DNA from 2 places in the Paenibacillus spongiae genome. Region 1 is predicted to be linked to the other one. Evidence: riboswitches for the same ligand, from Rfam matches in the RefSeq annotation. Region 1 holds a riboswitch; the other holds the start of a gene.
What was found. Region 1 has a riboswitch for thiamine pyrophosphate ahead of L1F29_RS11755 (ABC transporter substrate-binding protein). Riboswitches for the same ligand answer to the same signal wherever they lie in the genome.
Positions count from the first base shown of each region.

Region 2: linked by a shared signal. The riboswitch ahead of thiC (phosphomethylpyrimidine synthase ThiC) and the one ahead of L1F29_RS11755 (ABC transporter substrate-binding protein) in region 1 are both predicted to bind thiamine pyrophosphate.

Region 1 covers NZ_CP091430.1:2,532,312-2,535,729, reverse strand. Annotated here, with positions in the region: gene L1F29_RS11760 (thiamine-binding protein) at 1-8, opposite strand, end outside; gene L1F29_RS11755 (ABC transporter substrate-binding protein) at 86-1,153, opposite strand; TPP riboswitch at 1,307-1,417, opposite strand; gene L1F29_RS11750 (DnaD domain protein) at 1,528-2,202, opposite strand; gene asnS (asparagine--tRNA ligase) at 2,293-3,418, opposite strand, start outside.
Region 2 covers NZ_CP091430.1:5,508,439-5,511,856, reverse strand. Annotated here, with positions in the region: gene L1F29_RS25025 (glycoside hydrolase family 78 protein) at 1-1,155, shown strand, start outside; TPP riboswitch at 1,219-1,326, shown strand; gene thiC (phosphomethylpyrimidine synthase ThiC) at 1,650-3,413, shown strand.

The DNA.
Region 1 (3,418 bases):
TTGGCCATTATGTTCGTTCTCCTCTCAACTTCAGGTGTATGTTGTTGTGACTTGATTTGACTTGTGAAAACGGATATGAATAGCTTTATTCCGGCAGAAATTCGTTCGTAAACGCCTTATCTGCTTCCAGCTCTTTATCCAGCAGCTTGTGATCGAACATCCACTGTGCGTAGTTTGTCCAGACTTCCAGCTTCTGTTCGCCCCAGCGCGGCGCGTCGTCTTGATATTTGGGGCTCAGCCACTTCTGGCTGGCACGCACGAGCTCCGGCTTCAATTCCGGCTCCGCCTTGATCAGCACTTCCGCCGCTTCTTCCGGATGCTCGATCGCGTATTTATAGCCTTCGGCAGAGCCTGCCACAAACGCCTTCACAATGTCTTTGTTCTCCGCGATCATCTTTTCGTTCGTCGCCAATACCGGCGTATAGTAGTCCAGCTTGTCGCTGTAATCGGTCAAATAGACCATGTTCAGCTTCTCGCCGCGGAGCTCAGCTTCAACACCCGTCCAAGCATAGAAAATCCAGGCGAAATCGATGTTCTTCTTCACGGCCGTGAAGAAATCCACGTCCCCCGTGCTGACGATCTTCACCTTCTTTGCATCGGCCTTCTCTTCCTGCATCAGCGAGTCAATAACCGCTTCTTCGGCCGGAGATCCCCAGCCGCCGTACGTCTTTCCTTCGAAATCCTTCGGCGTCTTAATGTTCTTGTCCGCCGGGGATGCGAAACCCGATGTATTGTGCTGAATGACTGCTGCAATCGAAACGATCGGCACGCCCTGAATGCGCGCTTGCGTAATGCCCTCCTGGTAGCTGACGCCGAACTCAGCCGCTCCAGTAGCGACCATCTTGTCGGCGCCGGCTTCGCCAGGCTGAATAATTTCGACATCCAGTCCGTGTTTCTTGTAAAATCCGTTATCCCGCGCCACATACAGGCCGGTATGATTCGTGTTCGGCGACCAGTCGAGCACGACCTTTACTTTCGTCAGCGGTTTGTCCGCAGCGTTATCTGCGGGTGTTTCCGCGTTATTCCCGGCAGCGCCCTGTTCACCATTTTGCTCGTTCGCTTCCTTCGCGCCGCAGCCCGTGAGCGCAAGCAGCATGATGACGAGTGCGATCCCCCATTTTGCCAAAGTAGTGCTTCGTTTGCCGATCCTCATGATCCAACTGCTCCTCTCCGTATTGCCAGATGAGCGACAACTATAGACGTTACCATGATTCCATAAGAAAAAGCGTCCCCCGATAGTGGAAGACGCTTCGATATTGCTCTCTTGTCCCGCACGGCTTCCTCCTAAGTTTACAGGCGAAAGCGGCACGGCTTGACGCGCAATTCCTACGCTGGCATTATCCAGATCAGGTCAATGGGTCGGGATTCATCGGATCCCCTCTCAGCCGGCCAATCTCCAGCTCCCCTTGTCATATTCAGTTCGTCGCAAAGCTTATTATAGCACTTGTCAGGTAAATTGCCACTCTTTTATACCCGGATCATTCGCTTGCCATCCTACAGATGGACTAATTCATGAACCGCCAGCCGCTAACGGCCGCCGCGAAATTTCTGTGTATGCGCTTTGGCTTCGTCGGTATTCGTCACGCGGTTGCGGCTCCACTCGATCAGAATGCGATCGATATAGCGGAAGTGAAGCTTTCCTGCGAAAACGGCCTCCTTCAGCGCAAACCGGATCAGCTCGTCCGGGTATTTGTCCTGATCCAGCCAAGCGCTGATCGTTTCGCATTCCATTGGAGACAAGGGGCGACCGAACTCCTGCTCGAACACGGTAAAAAGATCGGACGCCTTGGGCTCCGGATCGCGCTCTTCGCGATGATTCTGCATGCTTTCGCGGGCAGTGTCGGACAGCCACTCCGCCGAGCGGAGCATCCAGCCGTCCCAGTTATAGCATTCCGAGCGGATGCCCGTCAGCGGATCGACCTCCTCGTCAATCGTGAGCAGGCCTTCCTTGATCAGACGCCCGAGAAGCTGGTGAGCGGTCTTGGGCGTAACGCCGAGCCGGTCGGCAAGCTGTTCCGGCGTCGGAAAATCGATTTGTTCGAGCTGCCGGAACATGAGAAGCTGCAGCAGCAGCAGAAACTCGGCATCGGATAATCCGATGGCCTTGTACGCCCGCAGCAAGCCTGCCGGTATGACGACGCTGCCGCTGTTCATGGCGGCAGCCATGCCCCGTGAATAAGACTTCCACATTTCTTGTTTCAATCCAGTTACCCTCCAAAAGTTTTGTGAGCCAATGCGCTTTAGGAAATCGGATGCTTCACAAAATCCATCGGAAGCTTACGAGAGCCGGCTTTATGGATAGAGCCGGTGGAGCAAGCGCGGGAATGGAATCGTCTCCCTCACATGATCCAAGCCGCAGATCCAGGCGACCGTCCGCTCCAGTCCGAGACCGAAGCCCGAATGCGGAACGGTGCCGTAACGGCGCAGGTCCAAATACCATTGGTACGCCTCTTCCGATAGCTCGTGCTCGCCGAACCGTTCCGCGAGCAGCTGCGGATCGTCGATCCGCTGCGAACCGCCGATAATCTCGCCGTAGCCTTCCGGCGCGATCATGTCGGCGCACAGAACGACCTCCAGCCGGCCCGGGTCCGGTTTCATATAGAACGCCTTAATTGAAGCGGGGTAATGCGTAATGAAGACAGGGCGGTCGAACTTCTCGGCGATTGCCGTTTCATGAGGCGCTCCGAAGTCCTCGCCCCACGGCACATCGAATCCGTTCTCTTGAAGCAGCTTGATCGCGTCGTCATACGTCATGCGGGGGAACGGGGCCTGGATAGCCTCCAGCTTGCTTATATCGCGGCCGATCGTCTCCAGCTCCTTGCGGCAATGCGTAAGGACCGATTGAATGACGTGCGAAACAAACTGCTCCTGAATGCGCAGGCTTTCTTCAAGATCGACGAACGCCATCTCGGGCTCAATCATCCAGAATTCGATCAGGTGGCGGCGTGTCTTCGACTTCTCCGCGCGAAACGTCGGCCCGAACGAATAAACTTTACCCAACGCCATTGCGGCAGCTTCCATATAGAGCTGTCCGCTTTGCGTCAAGTACGCATCGTCATCGAAGTATTTCGTGTGAAACAGATTCGTCGTGCCTTCGCAAGAAGAAGGCGTCAAAATGGGCGGATCGACGAGCGTAAAGTCGCGCTCGTCGAAGAACTGTTGAATGGCGCGGATAATTTGCGCGCGAATGACGAGAATGGCACGCTGCTTCGGCGTTCGCAGCCATAAGTGGCGGCGGTCCATCAGATAGTCGACACCATGCTCTTTAGGCGTGATGGGATAGTCCTCCGTCAGCTGGATAATCTCGACTTCCTCCACGAGAAGCTCGTAGCCGGACGGGCTGCGCGGTTCTTCGCGCACCGTTCCTCTAACATACAGGGAGCTTTCCTGCGTCAACTGCTGAGCCGATTCCCATGCC
Region 2 (3,418 bases), 3.0 Mb from region 1:
TTCGAGACCATGCAGAGCGCGTCTCGGACAAGCTGGAAGAAAACGTTCCATACAATGGGGACGTTCCAGATCCGGCAAGTGGTCGAAGACAAGCTGGGCCAGAACGATGAAGCGCTTGATACTATTGAGATCGTCAATCGCATTCCTGTTGTGCAAGTGACGTATCCGACCAGTACGGACCAGCTGAACCCGGAGAAAATAACGATAACCAAGCCGGAGTTTAAATGGACGTACACGGACGGCGATAACGATGCGATGAGAAGGCATCAGGTCCGGATATACCGTTACGGCGGAATTCTGGAGCAAGAGTCCGGCATATTGAACGGCACGGCGCTAGCATGGACACCTATGGAGGATTTGCCCGAGAAGGTTAATCTCTTCGTGATGGTCCGGACCTATGACGGCTACGACTGGAGCGAGTGGAGCGATCCGAAGTTCTTCTACATCGAGACGAATCAGCCTCCGGCCGCCGAGTTCGATTGGGCGCCTAAGCCGGTATATGAAGGCGATTTGGTACAAATAACCCATCTCATTCATGATCCGGATTCGGACGAGCTGACAGTCCAATACCGGATTACGGATCCTGCAGGAGAACGGAAGATGCACGCCTCCATGTCGAACGTGCCTTATCCGACGGCTGGACCAAGCTTTAAAGGCGTCAAACCCGGTATTTATCAAGTAGAGCTCACGGTATCCGACGGCAAAGCGCCGGCCGTTATCGTTCGCAAGGATATTCGGGTCCTGCCGCTTACGGTTGCCGCCCAGGTCAAGCATACGGAATTGTGGGACGAACGCCGCAAGCAGTTCAACTTGAAGGCGAGCGGCAACGAAGAGAGTCCGAGGGGCTATCATGTCTATTGGGCAGGCGAACGCTTTCTACTATCGGCCCAGACTGCTCTCACGAATACAGCGACGAAAGCTCTGCGCGTGGAAGCTGCGATGGGCGGCTTCAATGTCAATCTCGTAAGCGACGGAGCAAGCGCCGTGAGCTGGGCGGGGGAAATGTGGGACGAGAGCTTCGAGAAGCTTCCGGACGGAGAGGTTACGTTTATCTTTACGGCTGTTTACAGCAACGGGACGGTCAAATCCGTTCCGGTAACCGTCACGATTGCAGCCAATGTTAACAGCACGGTAGGGGTACATCGGAGACAATAGGTAACAGATCGCGCGAGCAAAGGGGTTGACAGAATTTACTTGAGAGGGGTATAGTCGTACCAAGAAATCCACTAGGGGCGCCCGCATGGGCTGAGATAAGGCGAAAACTGCCTTGGTCCCTTAGAACCTGATCTGGGTTATGCCAGCGTAGGAAAGTGGGAATGTGCATGCGACACAAGAGGAGAGAGGAATACGGTTTAACGGCCGCATTCGGACTTACCTCTTGTCCGAACCGCAGCTGCTTCATCTGCGCGCGTTCGGAATTGACCGCGTCTGCTGACCGCTCCTTCGCCGGGGCGGTTTTTTTGTTGCCCTGGCGAAGGAGCGCCATCGAAGACGTGCTCAAGCGGGAGTGCCGATCGACAAGGGGGTTATGCTGAAGAGCTTCAGCTAGCCGCTTACGATCGGAATCGCGCAGCTCGCATTGCTGTCTCAATACCACAACGCCATGGCCTCCTAGGGATTTCTATCATATTCCCAGGAGGTTTTTTATTATGCCGATTCTTACTACGCCCCTGCCGGGCAGCCGCAAGGTATATGTCCAAGGAAGCCGTGCCGATCTGCGTGTGCCGATGCGTGAAATCGAACTGACGCCCAGCTCCAATAAAGGGATCGAACAGCCCAATGAAGCGGTCCGGGTCTATGATTCCAGCGGCCCTTATACGGATACATCCTATGAATCCGATGTTCGACGCGGACTTCCGGGGCTGCGACGCGCTTGGATCGATGAAAGAGGAGACGTCGAGTCTTATGAGGGCCGCGTTATACAACCGAAGGATAACGGATTTACCTCCGAGGAGTCGGCTGAAAAACGCGGAGCGGAGCAGTTCCCCGATTTAAACCGTCGTCCGCTGCGGGCCAAGCCGGGCTGCAATGTGACTCAGCTCCACTATGCACGCAAAGGCATGATAACGCCGGAGATGGAATATATTGCGATTCGCGAAGGGATGACGCCGGAATTCGTGAGGGACGAGGTGGCAGCCGGCCGTGCTATCATTCCGTCCAACATTAACCATCCGGAGAGCGAGCCGATGATTATCGGCCGTCATTTCCATGTGAAAATCAATGCCAATATCGGCAATTCTGCCGTCGCCTCCTCGATCGAAGAGGAAGTGGAGAAGATGACTTGGGCGACTCGTTGGGGCGCCGATACGATTATGGATCTATCCACCGGAAAAAACATTCACACGACGCGCGAGTGGATCGTACGCAACTCGCCGGTTCCGGTAGGAACGGTGCCCATCTATCAAGCGCTTGAGAAGGTCGACGGCAAAGCCGAGGATTTAAGCTGGGAAGTATTCCGGGATACATTGATCGAGCAGGCGGAGCAAGGCGTCGACTACTTCACGATTCATGCGGGAGTGCTGCTGCGCTACATCCCGTTGACGGCCAAGCGTCTTACGGGCATCGTCTCCCGCGGCGGTTCCATCATGGCGGCCTGGTGCCTCGCTCACCACCGAGAGAACTTCCTGTACACGCATTTCGAGGATATCTGCGAAATTATGAAACGGTATGACGTGGCATTCTCGCTCGGAGACGGCCTGCGCCCGGGCTCCATTGCCGATGCCAATGATGAGGCGCAGTTCGGCGAGCTGGATACGCTTGGCGAGCTGACGAAGATCGCCTGGAAGCATGACGTTCAGGTGATGATCGAAGGTCCGGGCCATGTGCCGATGCATCTAATCAAGGAAAACATGGACCGTCAGCTGGAGGTCTGCCAGGAAGCGCCGTTCTATACGCTAGGCCCGCTGACGACAGATATTGCCCCAGGCTACGACCATATCACTTCCGCGATCGGAGCGGCGATGATCGGCTGGTTCGGTACGGCGATGCTGTGCTACGTGACGCCGAAGGAGCATCTGGGTCTCCCGAACAAGGAAGATGTGAAGGAAGGCGTCATCACGTATAAAATTGCCGCTCATGCAGCCGATTTAGCCAAGGGCCATCCGCGTGCCCGAGTGCGTGACGATGCGCTGTCCAAAGCGCGCTTCGAATTCCGCTGGCGCGATCAGTTCCATCTCTCGCTCGATCCGGAGCGGGCGATGTCCTACCATGATGAGACACTGCCGGCTGAAGCGGCGAAATCCGCGCATTTCTGTTCCATGTGCGGTCCGAAGTTTTGCAGTATGCGCATTACGCAGGATATCCGGGATTATGCAGCGGAACACGGACTTGAAACGCAGGAAGCGATCGAAGCGGGCATGAAGGAGAAGTCGGAAGCGTTCAAAGCGGCTGGAAGCTCGATATATGCGCGATGAACACT